DNA from 4 places in the Cyanobacterium sp. DS4 genome. Region 1 is predicted to be linked to each of the others. Evidence: predicted binding sites of a transcription regulator. Region 1 holds the regulator's gene; each other region holds the start of a gene.
The links. Region 1 encodes NtcA, which controls nitrogen genes in cyanobacteria. Its sites were predicted from a motif close to TTTGTANCNNNNGNTACAAA; they were not measured.
Positions count from the first base shown of each region.

Region 2: the regulator NtcA is predicted to act here: its motif matches at 1,135-1,154, upstream of Dongsha4_RS16920 (ammonium transporter).
Region 3: the regulator NtcA is predicted to act here: its motif matches at 2,055-2,074, upstream of urtA (urea ABC transporter substrate-binding protein).
Region 4: the regulator NtcA is predicted to act here: its motif matches at 1,519-1,538, upstream of glnA (type I glutamate--ammonia ligase).

Region 1 covers NZ_CP084098.1:3,030,349-3,033,976, forward strand. Annotated here, with positions in the region: gene Dongsha4_RS12995 (DUF3084 domain-containing protein) at 1-678, opposite strand, end outside; gene ntcA (global nitrogen regulator NtcA) at 759-1,436, opposite strand; gene fabI (enoyl-ACP reductase FabI) at 1,590-2,372, shown strand; gene Dongsha4_RS13010 (pyridoxal phosphate-dependent aminotransferase) at 2,484-3,628, opposite strand, start outside.
Region 2 covers NZ_CP084098.1:3,889,323-3,892,950, forward strand. Annotated here, with positions in the region: gene Dongsha4_RS16915 (mechanosensitive ion channel family protein) at 1-1,112, opposite strand, end outside; gene Dongsha4_RS16920 (ammonium transporter) at 1,256-2,749, shown strand; gene psbV (cytochrome c-550) at 2,977-3,468, shown strand; gene Dongsha4_RS16930 (sn-glycerol-3-phosphate ABC transporter ATP-binding protein UgpC) at 3,618-3,628, shown strand, end outside.
Region 3 covers NZ_CP084098.1:2,540,023-2,543,650, forward strand. Annotated here, with positions in the region: gene Dongsha4_RS11080 (glycosyltransferase family 4 protein) at 1-64, shown strand, start outside; gene Dongsha4_RS11085 (hypothetical protein) at 61-477, opposite strand; gene urtA (urea ABC transporter substrate-binding protein) at 680-1,990, opposite strand; gene Dongsha4_RS11095 (TVP38/TMEM64 family protein) at 2,092-2,712, shown strand; gene Dongsha4_RS11100 (alpha/beta hydrolase) at 2,826-3,628, opposite strand, start outside.
Region 4 covers NZ_CP084098.1:1,156,078-1,159,705, forward strand. Annotated here, with positions in the region: gene hrcA (heat-inducible transcriptional repressor HrcA) at 298-1,374, opposite strand; gene glnA (type I glutamate--ammonia ligase) at 1,621-3,042, shown strand; gene Dongsha4_RS04945 (response regulator transcription factor) at 3,312-3,628, shown strand, end outside.

The DNA of each region.
Region 1 (3,628 bases):
TACTATTTGCTCATCTCGACTATTTATATCAGATTCTAACTGTTTTTGTCTCTTTTTTAACTGTTCAAGACTCCTTTGTTGCTGTTGTAAAATCACCTCTTGTTGTTCAATTTGCCCTTGTTTTTCCTGTAACTCTTGATCTCTTTGAGCGATGGATTCTTCTAATTTTAAACTTTGTTGTTGAATGTCCTCTTTTTCTATTAATAAATCTTCTTTTTCTTTAATAATTCTTCCTACTTCTTTTCTTAGTTTTTCTGTTCTATTTTGAATTTCTTTTACTTTTTTTTGAGTTGTGGATAACTCATTTTCCTTAATATTTAATTGACTTAAAACAGTATTTTGTCTATTCTTAGCTTCTAACAGAGCTTTTTCCGCCTCTTCTTTTTCCGTTTTAACTGTTTCTAATTGTTCTGTTATTTCTCGTCTTTTTTGGAGAATTTCGTCCAGTTGAAAAACTCCCTGACGTAAAGATGCACTTAAACTAAATAAAATAATTAAAGTAGAAGCAGAAATTAATGTTCCTGTACCGATAGTAATTAAAACTGCTGTTTGTTTTGGTCTTAATTGAAAAAGTCTTAATCTAGCCTTTCCAACCCTTGTGCCAATGCGATCGCCCAGTGCTGCGATTAGTCCCCCCAAAAGTAACATCGCTATGATTAAAATATAAGCGCTAGTCATTAGTTAATAATTTATGTAGTTAAAAATCAAAAAAATGATTATTTCTTGTTAGTAAAGGTGGGAGGAAACAGAGGAAAAACTTATGCAAATTGCTGACTAAGGGCAACAGGATTATGTACTGTGATTTTTTTCTTATTAATAGTAATTAAATTTTCTTGTCTTAATTCTCCTAATAAACGAGTCACCGTTACCCGTGTTGAACCAATAGCCTCTGCGATCGCTTGATGTGACAACTTTAAATCAATAGTAATACCGCTAGGGCTAGGAATACCAAAATCCCGACAAAGAATCAATAAAAAACTAACTAAACGAGAAGCCATATCACGATGGGCTAAAGTCTCAATCATCATTTCCGTTTGCAATATTCGAGACGACAAGCCTTGTAGCATCAACCTAGACAACTCAGGATTTTCTTTTAAAGAACGCTGAAAATGCTCAATAGGAGCAGAAAGTAATTCCACAGGAGTGAAAGCCACCGCATGGTAGAAGCGATCGGATTTTTGCCCAGTAATCAAAGACAAGACCCCAAAAACACTATTTTCTCGCAACAAAGCCACGGTAATCTCTTCCCCTGCCTCATAAACCCGTGACAACTTGACAGCACCTTTCATTAAAAAATATACTCTTTCCGCAGGATCACCCGGAAAAAAAATTGTTTTACCCCGTTCAAATTTTTCCACCACAGGGGTATAAATTCCCGCCCCAATTTGACGAAAAACTGAAGCTAAAGGTTGTTCAGACATAGACAATGATTGCATAGAGATAATTAACTTAAAAATAAAATAAAAAATGGCTCGATAAACGACCCTTTCTATAAGAAAATAAGAATAACGAGAAAACCGTCTATAACTTGATCAGTTTAGCGAATAATTGTCCTTAAATTACAGAAAATTAGATTCAAAATCAAGAATATGTTAGATTTGACAGGAAAAAACGCTTTAGTAACAGGTATTGCTAACAATAAATCCATTGCTTGGGGTATTGCTCAACAACTACATAAAGCCGGTGCAAATATTGGTGTTACCTATTTACCCGATGATAAAGGACGTTTCGAGAAAAAAGTTGGAGATTTAGTAGAACCTTTAAACCCCAGTGTTTTTCTTCCTTGCAATGTGCAAGATGATGCTCAAATAGATTCTACCTTCGATCAAATTAAAGACCAATGGGGTCATATAGACATTTTAATTCATTGCCTAGCCTTTGCGCAGAAAGAAGACCTCTCAGGAGAATTTAGTAGTACTTCTCGTAATGGTTTCCAAACAGCTTTAGATGTAAGTGCCTATTCTTTAACCCGTTTAGTGCAATCAGCAAAACCCTTATTTCGTGAAGGTAGTAGTATTTTAACCCTTAGCTATCTTGGAGGTGTGAAAGTTATCCCTAACTATAATGTCATGGGTGTAGCCAAATCCGCCTTAGAAATGAGTGTTCGTTATTTAGCCTCCGAATTAGGCCCTATGAATGTGCGAGTAAATGCCATTTCTGCTGGCCCCATTCGCACTCTTGCCTCTTCTGCAGTGGGTGGAATTCTTGATATGATTCACCACGTGGAAAAAGTTGCACCCCTCAGACGCACTGTTACTCAAACTGAAGTAGGAAACACCGCCGCTTTTTTATGTAGTGATCTATCTAGTGGTATTACAGGACAAATTATTTACGTCGATGCAGGTTATGAAATTATGGGCATGACAGAGTAAGTATTGAGTTAGGGTGTTAGAGAATTGGGGAATTGGGGGATTGGTGTTAGTGTTAATTAAACACTTTTGCCTCTTGCCCTTTGCCCTTTTAACTTGACTTTCACCCTTGTTTTAAACCTCGATAAGTTGTGATAAACCTTCCACCAATCTGTTAATACCTATAGATGCAGTATCATAATTTAACGCTCCATAGGCAACCCTTAAACAACACTTATTTTCTACACCAAAAGTTGTACCCGGAATTACTGCTACTCGATAGTTTTCAATGAGTTTTTTTGTTAGTTCAAAAGAATTTATCTCGCTCTTAATTTTTAAAAACAAATAAAATGCCCCATCAGATTTACTCACTTCACAAATATCGGTAATTTTTGCTAAAGAATCAAGCATTTTTTCTCTAACTTGATTAATTTGTAATAAGTATTTTTGACAATAATTTTTACCAATTTTTAAAGCACCATAAGCACCATATTGGGAAATTACAGGAGGACAAATTAAAATTGTATCTTGAATTTTTTTTACAGCCATTTCTAAATGTTTTGGAATCACCATATAGCCAATTCTCCAACTGGCAAAACCGTAGGCTTTCGATAAACTAAATAAAGAAATTGTGTGATTATCACTATCGACAAAAGACGCAGGAGAATAGTGTTTAATTCCATTGTAAGTAAAATACTCATAAGCCTCATCACTGATATGATAAATTCCTTTTTCTTTACATAATATGTTAATCGCTAATAAGTCTTTTTTTGAGTAAACAACCCCTGTGGGATTATTGGGAGAAATGGTTACAATTGCTTTTGTTTTTGGTGTTATGGCATCAATTATTCTTTCTATATCTGGTTGATATTGATTATTTGTATCGACAATTATAGGTTTACAATTAGCTAATCTAATTGCCATTTCATGGTTAAAATAATAGGGGGCTAAAATGATTATTTCATCTTCTGGATTAGTGATAGCTAAAACTGCATTCATAAACGCCATATTTGACCCTGCAGTCACGAAAATAGATGATTTATTTTGACTATAATTAATCTTATTATCTCTAGCTAATTTAGTCTCTATTTCTGCTAATAATTCATTTACACCGTTGATGGATTGATATAAATTATTTCGAGGATTATTGGCAAATTTATCAATCTCTTTGAAAGTTTCATCAGGAGGAGGATAAAATACAACTCCTTGCCCTAAAGAGATAGTATTCGGATTATTAATAATTAATTCATTAATAATGGGTATTAATGGTAACTGTATAT
Region 2 (3,628 bases), 860 kb from region 1:
AGACCGATTAAAACTAATATTTCTTGATATTCTTGATAAATATTTTCTATTTCTTCTGATGTTAAACCTCCTTTTTCTGCAAACTGTAAAGTAATCACTAAAGCCTCTAAAAATTCTTCAATTTCCTGTAATTTAAAATTAACTTTTTGCTCTTCCAAAAGCCTATTTTTTCCGCTTATTTGTTGTTCGGTTAAAGTATTGCCAGTTTCTTCCTCACACAGATAAAAACGGTCAATCAAAGCTATTTTCCTTTCAATATCAGCTAGAGTATCAGGGTGTGCTAACACTACTTCTGTAATTAAACTTTTTAAATGATCAACTTCTAACTCAGCAGGTATTTCAATGGTTGTGGAATAATAATAATAGGACGTAGGGCGACTGAGATTAGTAATATTTTGATTTTGCAAAATACTATTAGGTATATAAATATCACAATGATGATTGAATAAATAAATTTGGGTGACTCTAACTCCTATACGACATAACATCCCGATAGAACCGTCTTCCAAACGCAATACATCACCAAATTGAAAAGGAGTATCAATCAACAAAACAATACCGCTAAAAAAGTTAGCTAATATGTCCTTCAAAGCAAAGCCAATAATAAAAGTTGCCCCTCCTAACGCAACCCAAATACCTGTCAAATCCACCCCAAAATTCTTTAAAACAAAAACACCCCCCAATAAAAAAACCATGACGGGTAAAACTGCTTCTACCAGTGGTAAAAGCACATCATCCCACATGACCTCACTTTGCTTTGTATATTGTTTGAGATAATAAATAATAACTTTTTTGATAATCGCCACTAGCCAATAACTAATGACGACAATTAGACAGGCATTTAAAATCTTTTGTAATATATCCTTGCCAACAAAATTTTCTAAATCATAAAGAGTAAATTTAAGATTAAAAAAAGTAAAAATACTGAGTAAAGGATAACCAGAAATATTTAAGGTAACTAAAGCGATGTCTCTTTCTAAACTGCGAAATAAAGGACGTAAAAGAAAGAACAAAAAACTATAAATTAATAAAAATCCACCTAAATAGACACCTAAGTGCTGAAGGATGAATATATATAGAGGATTGAGACTAAACCAAAATTCTTTCAGCATATTTAAGCAATTACAGGGCTTTATTGTATTGTTTGATACAGAAAAGAGCTAATAAAACATATGAATATTTAACAGTTAATTGATAGGTTAATCAATTATTTATTTATCAACGGTTATCTCACGAGTAAATTGAATTAATCATTATGGTGACGATCCCTAAAAAAAGAGGTCTGAGAAGATCTTTAAAAGAAAATCAAGATAGTATTATTCTTAATTTTATTTCTAAAATAACTAGCAGAATTTCCCCTTATTGGTTAGCTTGTATCCCATTGACAGCGATAATTGTTGCTGTGTGGGACAGTGCGGCTATGGCGCAGGGTTATGATGGCCCTGAAGACTTAGAACAAGTCAAAATCGTTTTAGATACGGTATTTTTACTGTTTTGTTCTGTTTTAGTTATCTTCATGAATGCTGGTTTCGCAATGTTAGAAACTGGTTTCTGCCGTCAGAAAAACGCTGTTAATATTTTAGCGAAAAACTTAATCGTATTTGCGATCGCAACTATTGCTTATTGGGCGATTGGTTTCGGATTAATGTACGGAGAAGGAAATGGTTTTATTGGTTTACAAGGCTTCTTTTTCAATGGTGATGGTACTCCCTACGGTGATGCTAACTATCCAGAAGGAGTTCCTGCGGCTATCTCTTTCTTATTCCAAGTAGCCTTCGCCGCCACCGCCGCTACCATCGTGTCTGGTGCAGTAGCTGAAAGAGTTAGATTTGATGCGTTTTTAATCTTCAGTGCATTGTTAGTCGGTGTTTCCTACGCTGTTACAGGGCATTGGGTTTGGGATGGTGGTTGGTTAAGTGAATTAGGCTTTTCCGACTTTGCAGGTTCAACAGTGGTTCACTCTGTTGGTGGATGGGCTGCTTTAGTGGGGGCTTCTGTATTAGGACCTCGTCAAGGGAAATATTCTTCTGATGGTAAGGTTAGTGCTATCCCCGGTCACAATATGAGTATTGCTACTCTCGGATGTTTAATTCTCTGGATTGGTTGGTTTGGTTTCAACCCCGGTTCTGAATTGGCTGCTACTGCTAACGTTCCTTATATCGCTGTTACTACTAACTTAGCGGCCGCCGCAGGTGGTATCACTGCAACCTTTACTTCTTGGTTAAAAGACGGTAAACCCGATCTTTCTATGATTATTAACGGTATCTTAGCTGGTTTAGTTGGTATTACCGCAGGATGTGCTAGTGTTGGTTATTTCAGTTCTATTATCATCGGTGCGATCGCAGGTGTAATCGTAGTTTACTCCGTTGCCATGTTTGACCAAATATTAAAAATCGATGACCCAGTAGGTGCAACCTCTGTTCACTTAGTTTGCGGTATTTGGGGAACTTTAGCAGTGGGTATCTTTGCCACTGAGGGCGGATTGTTAACAGGAGGCGGAATAGGTCTTTTAATCAATCAGATTATTGGTATCTTATCCATCGGTGGTTTTACCGTCGCCTTTAGCTTCATTGTCTGGTACGCTCTCCAAGCAACTGTCGGTATTCGAGTTTCTGCAGAAGAAGAAGTCAAAGGTTTGGATATTGGCGAACACGGTATGGAGGCTTACAGTGGCTTTGTTAAAGAAGCTGATATTCTTTCTGGAGGCTTTTCCTCTAACTATAGTGATGAAGTCGGCTCAGAAGTGTAGCTCAACTAAATAGATTTATTATTTAGCAGTAACTTTTAACTTATTTATTAAGTTTAGAAAAAATTAGGGTAGGACAGTCGTTCTATCCTTTTTTATTGCTTTTAAACAGAAGATTATTAACAAAACTTTACAATAATTGCTCAAAGATGAACCGATTTTGAGAGAAAATAATTAGGGTATAAATCAGAACCTCAAAAATACTAAGAAAAAATATTTGTTTCAGAATTATGTTGAAAAAATTTGTTTTAATTTTCATTGTCGGGGTTATTTTTGCATGGCAATCCTTTGTCGGTAGTGCTAACGCTTTAAGTTTAAGTGAAGAAATTCGCACTATTCCCCTTAATGAGTCTGGAGAAACCATTACTTTATCTAACCAAGAAGCATCCAAAGGTTCTCGTTTGTTTGTAAGTAATTGTGCTCAATGTCACATTCAAGGTAAAACCAAAACTAATCCTAACGTCAGTTTAAGTAAAGAGGCTTTAGCTAATGCTTTACCTGCAAGAGACAACTTATTAGGTTTAATGGACTATATCGAGCATCCCACTAGCTATGACGGAGAAGAAGATCTTACTTTATTACACCTAAATACAGAACGTCCAGACCTTTGGCCTGAAATCAGAAACTATAGTGAAGATGATGTTAAAGCCGTTGCTGGTCATATTTTAATTCAAGCATTTTCCGATCCCAAGTGGGGTAATTTATCTCTCATTGATAACTAAAAATGAGTTCGGGGTTCGGAGTTCAAAGTTCGGGGATGAGGTGTTGGGGTGTTAAACACAAAGGGAGATGAGGAGAGAACGAAAAAACAACTCTTAAACTCTTGATGCTTAATTTTTAATTCTTAATTCTTCATTTTTAATCCTTTATTATGGCAACGGT
Region 3 (3,628 bases), 490 kb from region 1:
AGATGTTTACTCTTTACCTGCATGGGGCAACCGTTTTGAATCGTGGTTAGACTCTTTTATTTAATCTAAAAAATCTGTTAGAATTTCGTCTGGTTCATCATATATATCTTCATCATCAAAAGAATGGGTAATATTTCCTTTTTCTATATGACGAGGGTTGATTTGATATTGTAGATTTTCCACCAGTTTTTCTAAGAGACGAAATCTAGCTTCTATTTTTTCTAACTCTAAATTTTTTTCTAACTCTAAATTTTTCCCTTCTAATACAGTCAGACGTTGGTTTAATTTTTCATAGTCTTGGGTTAAATTTTCTAATTTTTCATGCTCTAAACTTTCACCTAAATAATTGCCGATAATATTAGCAATTAATTTTTCTAAAGATATATTCTTTTTTTGGGCAATATCAATTAATTTTTCTTTCCACTTAAAATCAATGTGAATACTTAAAACTGATATTTTATCCACTTTTGTGTCCATTATTTATGATTGAAACTTTAATTAAATAATTAAAAATAATTTTTATAAATCTGACAAAGATTTTTTGAACACCCAAACACCTTAAGGGGTGAATAAATTCAACCCCCATCCTAATTTCCTGCTTTTTATGGAGAAACGAAAAACTGCGGTCACCGAAGTTGCGGCTACGCAGATCGCGCTTCTGATTGAATTATTGTCAGAATTAGCTCATTTTATATTTACCACCTTTAGCCGGATCTGTCCAGTCACAAGCAAAGCCTTTAGTTTCAGCTACATATTGATTCCAAGGTACTGGGTCAACAGGTGCATCTGTGGCAAAGACAATATCAAATAAACCGTCATCTCTTACCTGTCCGATTCTGACTGTTTTAGAAATATGATGATTTGGTTGCATGGTGACAAGTCCTTCAGGAGCTTGTAATGACTGACCAATTGCGGCACTTCTTACAGGCTCTAAATCAGTTGTACCAGCGGCTTCAACGGCTTGTTTCCAGAGATAAACCATAATATAAGCGGCCTCCATAGGGTCATTGGTTACTCTGTCTTGACCATATTTAGCACGAAAAGCCTCTACAAATTTGGTGTTTTCGGGACTTTCTACAGTTTGGAAATAGTTCCATGCGGCGTAATGACCTTTAAGATATTCTACCCCAATTTGTCTAACCTCTTCTTCGGCAATACTTACAGACATAACAGGATATTTATCTGGAGTTAAACCTGCGGCTTGAATTTGTTTGAAGAAAGCAACGTTACTATCTCCGTTTAAGCTATTAAAAATAACACCGCCGTTGGGCAGAGCGGCTTTTATCTTAGTAATAATGGGAGTAACTTCCGTATTGCCGAGGGGTAAATAATCCTCTCCTACGGTTGTGCCACCTTTTGCTTCTAATTGGGCTTTAATGATGGTGTTTGCCGTTCTGGGAAATACATAGTCAGAACCAACGAGGAAAAATTCCTTGCCTTTATTTTCTAATAACCAGTCCACCGCAGGTTCAATTTGTTGGTTAGGGGCGGCACCAGTATAGAAGATATTTTTAGAGCATTCTTGTCCTTCGTATTGTACGGGATACCATAACATATGATTTTTGGACTCAAATACAGGTAAAACAGCTTTTCGACTAGCAGAAGTCCAACAGCCAAATACTGTTACTACACCATCTTGATCAATTAGCTTAGTTGCTTTTTCCGCAAAGGTAGGCCAATCAGATGCACCATCTTCGACAATCGCTTCGATTTGCTTTCCTAAAACTCCGCCACTGGCGTTAATTTCTTCGATCGCAAGTTGTTCAGCTTCCACAACAGTGGTTTCACTAATAGCCATCGTACCACTAAGAGAGTGCAAGATTCCCACTTTAATGGTATCCCCTCCACCACCGGCAGGAGTTTCCGTAATGGTATCCGTAGCGGTATCATCAGCAGGAGGAGGAGCATCAGCACAGGCTTTGAGGAGTAAACTTGTTCCTAATGTAGCCGATCCGTAAAGGAGAAATTTTCTTCTACCCAGTCTTGACATAGTATTATTTTTACTAATTATGTTGTTTTAAACTAATTAATAGTAAAGATAAGGTTAAGCATATTTTGTATTTTTGGATACATAATTTTCGGGAGTGATTAGTGAAGGGTAAATTAATTGTTGTAACGGTAATTTTGATCTGTTTAACAGGGGTTAGTATTGTTTGGATGGGAGGGATTCAACCCGAAATTTTCCATGAGCAGGTAAAGAGACTAGGAATTTTTGCACCGATAATTTATGTATTGTTATATATTGTCGCTACGATTTTACTTTTACCCTCAACTCCTTTAAATGTTAGTGGTGGTTTAATTTTTGGTTTTCAATGGGGTTTATTTTGGACTGCGATCGCAGCTATTGTGGCCGCCATAGCAAGTTTTCTCTACGCTAGATTTCTGGGACAAAATTGGGTCAGACAAAAATTTGGTAGTTACCTACAAAACCTTGATGAAGAAATACGAAAAGGAGGAATGTGGTATATTTTCGCTATTCGTCTTTTACCTTTAATTCCCTACGGAATAGTCAATTATGGTGCAGGTTTGACTTCTGTTACCCAAAAAGATTATTTATTTGGTACGGTTTTCGGTACAATTCCAGGAATTTTTCCTTTTGTGATGATAGGAGCAGGTTTAGCCGAGGGCAATATATTACCTGTAACTCTTGCCTCTGGTTTGGCTGGTTTACTATTATTCGGGGCAACTTGGTTTAAAAATAAATCAAATTAACTATACTAAATAATTTAGGCAATCGCTTACAATACAACGAATGCCGTCGAGGAAATTTCCCAGTTAACAAGTATTCATAGGAAAAGATTTTTCCAGCAGAGAGATAAGCTATATTACTCTATATTATTTTCCTCTTTAAAACGCTCGATCGCATCCTTTAATTTATCAACAGAAGTCAAGGTAATGAAATCGAGCTTATAATCCTGATTTTCACTCAAATATTGAGCATAGGAAGACTGCAAATAAGGAGCATAATCCTGATTGTCATTCAAATAAATCTCAAAAAAAGCCAGAGAAATACCTCTGACATAACCTGCAATTAAATCTTGTTTCGGCAAAGCTAAAGCAATTGTTGAATCCAAAGCCTTTTTTATACCCCCATCTAATTCATCTATATTTACATGAGCTTGTCCTTCAATTAAAGCCCAATATTTATCTTCCATTTTTAACCAAGTAAAAGGCAATGCTTGTTCAATGGCAGGGGGAGTAGCAGGGTCATCACTACCAGAACCAAACATCACAGGAATCATAATTTCACTTAAACCTTTTTCTCCAAAAATATAACGATTGACAGGATTAGCGGCAAACACAGCCCCAACACGGTTATCTCTAAATTGATAATTTTGTCTTGGTAACTCTAAAGCTCGACATTCCAACAGAATTGCCAAATTTAAACCCAAATAAGGAGTATTACAAGCCTCCTGCAAGTAGTCAAAATCAATAGTTGCCCCAGCAATTGCCAAAGCAGTATAACCACCAAAAGAATGCCCTGTAACTCCCACATTTTTTAATTCTAGTAATCCCTGAAAATCTTTAGAATTACGTCTTTCTAACTCATCAATGACGAAACTAATATCTAGGGGACGATTAACAAAATCGTTAACATCAAAAATATTACCATTCAAGCCTTCAAACA
Region 4 (3,628 bases), 1.9 Mb from region 1:
GATAAAAATGGCTGAAACTCCTACTATCAAAGGAAAAGTTATCAATCGATGTAAAATCTTTGATTAATAAGGATTTGAGACTCATAGTTTGATATTTTTAGTTTAAGTACCGTTATATACAATTAATCATCTGAGTCTATATTATTGTTAAAAAAGCTCTAGTACATCATCTGTTTTAATTAGCATTTACTCTCTGTGATGGTCTGTTCATAGATACTTTGCCGTCTGAAAATAACTCGATGAATGAAAAATTCCCTACTGTTAGGTGTAGGGTTTAGTGATGAAAACCTCAACCAATTACATTTTTTCAGAAAGATAATTAGCTGTACATTCTACAAGAGCGATCGCTTGTTCATAAGGCATTCTAGTAGGTCCAATAATACCAACACTACCCACGGGATAATCTTCTTGAAAATAATAGGCAGATATTAAACTACAAGAACGCATTGATTCCAATGGATTTTCCGAACCAATATGAATTTTTACTCTCTTTTCTTCCAGATTTTCGTTAATATTAAATAAAAGAGGTAGAAGCTGTTTTTGCTCTGTTTCTAAGAAATTTAATAGTATTTTTACCTGATCTATACTTGAAAATTCAGGTTGTTGCACTAATTGTGAGAATCCCTGTAGTAAAATTGGTGTACTTTGAGCCAAATGATAGCTAGACTTTATTTTTATTAGTAAATGGTTAATAAAATCTGTGTAAAGTTTAAAATCATTGTCCAATTCACCACCATCTAAATGATTAATTTCTTTTAGAGATTTACCCTTTAATTTATGATTTAAAAAGTTCGATAAAATTTCCAATTCACTATCAAAGACTTCAGTGTGTAACTTTTGCGAATCAGACCTTAACTCCTGACTATCTAGGACAAAAGATTCTGCTTGGTAATTATCTATAACGATCACCAACATAATTTTATCATCGGCAACTCGGACTAACTGCAAGTGACGAATAATATTCCCTGAGACTTGAGGCAGGGTAATTAAGGCGATACAACCACTTACTTCCGCAAGAATTTTGGTTATTTTTTGAAATAGAATTTCATAACGCCCAGATAAATTGAGCCAAGTGGCATCGAGAAAAGGATCAAGGGAAATTTTAACTGTATTTTGTTCCGTTAAAAGTTGATCCACATAAACACGATAACCTGAATCTGAGGGGATACGCCCGGCAGAAGTATAAGGTTGATATAAAAAACCAGCCTTTTCTAATTTCCCCATCGCATTACGAATTGTCGCCGAACTGACGCTAAAGTCATACTCTTTCATCAAAGTTTTTGACCCCACTGGTTCAGCCGTTGCTATGTAATGTTTGATAGTTGCCTGTAATACTTTATGATGGCGTTCATTGAGTTTAATTTGAACAGTCATCTTATGCTTGATTGGAGTAATTAAATATAAAAAGATTATAAAAATTGTTTGTTTATATGGTGCTAGTATAACTTTTCTTTACATATTTGCTATGTCTTCCATCAGTTATGCAAAATTAGCATAAAGAAAATAAATATTTATATAGATGTATCAATCGCTACAAAACTTAGGTTTGACTGTGCTTAGGATTAAGACTTGTGAGTAAGACATAAAAGTAACGACAAGAAATAAAGGAGAAATAATTTAATGCCCGGAACTCCCCAAGAAGTCTTGAAAATGATTCAAGATCAGAATATCAAAATTATCGACCTCAAATTTATCGATTTACCCGGTACTTGGCAACATTGCTCTTTTTACTACGATCAAATAGACGAGTCTTCTTTTGTGGATGGTGTGCCTTTTGATGGTTCTAGTATTCGTGGTTGGAAAGCGATTAATGAATCTGATATGGCAATGGTTCCAGATCCTACCACTGCATGGATTGATCCTTTCTGCAAAGAACCTACCCTTAGTATGATTTGTAGTATCAAAGAACCTCGTACTGGGGAATGGTACTCCAGAGATCCTCGTAGTATCGCTCAAAAAGCTGTAGAGTATTTAGCTCAAAGTGGCATCGGAGATACTGCTTATTTTGGTCCTGAGGCGGAGTTTTTCGTGTTTGATGATGTTCGTTTTGATCAAACGGAAAACAAGGGATACTATTATGTTGACAGTGTAGAAGGACGTTGGAATTCTGGAAAAGAAGAAGAAGGCGGAAATTTAGGTTATAAACCGGGTTACAAACAAGGCTATTTCCCCGTACCTCCCACAGATACGATGCAGGATATGCGTACGGAAATGCTTTTAACTATGGCTGAATGTGGTGTTCCCATTGAAAAGCATCACCATGAGGTTGCGACTGGTGGACAGAATGAGTTAGGTTTTCGTTTTGCTACTTTGATAGAGGCGGCAGACTATTTAATGACTTATAAGTATGTGATTAAAAATGTTGCTAAGAAGTACGGCAGAACTGTCACCTTCATGCCAAAGCCTTTATTTAATGATAATGGTTCAGGTATGCATACTCACCAGTCTATTTGGAGAGATGGTCAACCTTTATTCTGGGGCGATGGTTATGCCAACTTAAGCAAAATGGCTTTACACTATATCGGTGGTATTTTAAAACACGCTCCTGCGATTTTAGCTTTTAGTAATCCTTCCACTAACTCCTATAAGCGTTTAGTTCCGGGTTTTGAAGCTCCTGTTAACTTAGCTTACTCTCAAGGTAATCGTTCGGCTTCTGTGCGTATCCCTTTATCTGGTGCAAATCCTAAAGCCAAACGCTTAGAATTCCGTTGTCCTGATGCTACTAGCAATCCTTACTTAGCTTTTGCGGCAATGCTTTGTGCTGGTATTGATGGCATTAAAAATGAAATTGATCCGGGTGAACCTTTAGATGTGGATATTTACGATCTCTCCCCCGAAGAATTAAGTAAAATTCCTTCTACTCCTGGCTCTTTAGAACAGGCTTTAGAGGCTTTGGAAAAAGATAATGCTTTCTTAACAGAAGGTGGTGTATTTACGAGCGACTTTATCAATAATTGGATTGAGTATAAGTTAGACAATGAAATTAACCCCATGCGTCTTCGTCCTCATCCTTATGAGTTTGCATTGTATTACGATGTCTAAACAAAATATTTGATAACTTCTCTTTTTTCTGGAGGTATTGTTGCCTCCTTTTTTATTGGGTAATTGGATTCTTAAAAAAGGTTTTCGATGACAGGTAGCACGTATCAGGCTAAATAAAAATAAAAAGTTTATAAATGATTATTTGATAATTCTTTTTTCTCTTACATCATCGGACAATTATATATCGAACTTAGGTCTTAATGGGTTCTATATTCTTGAATCACGAATTGAGGTTAAAATATAAACCATAGAGAAAGATTGAGAGAAAGATGAGTAAGATTTTAGTGGTAGAGGATGAGCAAAAATTAGCTAAGTTTTTGGAGTTAGAATTGCAGTATGAGGGTTATGAAGTAGCGATCGCACTAGATGGAAAAGAAGGGTTAAAAGTTGCTCAAAAAGTTAACCCTGACCTGATTTTACTCGATTGGATGTTGCCTCAAATGTCTGGTTTTGATGTTTGTCGTCAATTGCGTAGTATTGGTTGTATGATTCCTGTTATTCTTTTAATGGCAAAAGATGAAATTAGTGATCGTGTGGCTGGTTTAGATGCAGGGGCGGATGACTATATAGTTAAACCTTTTGGGAT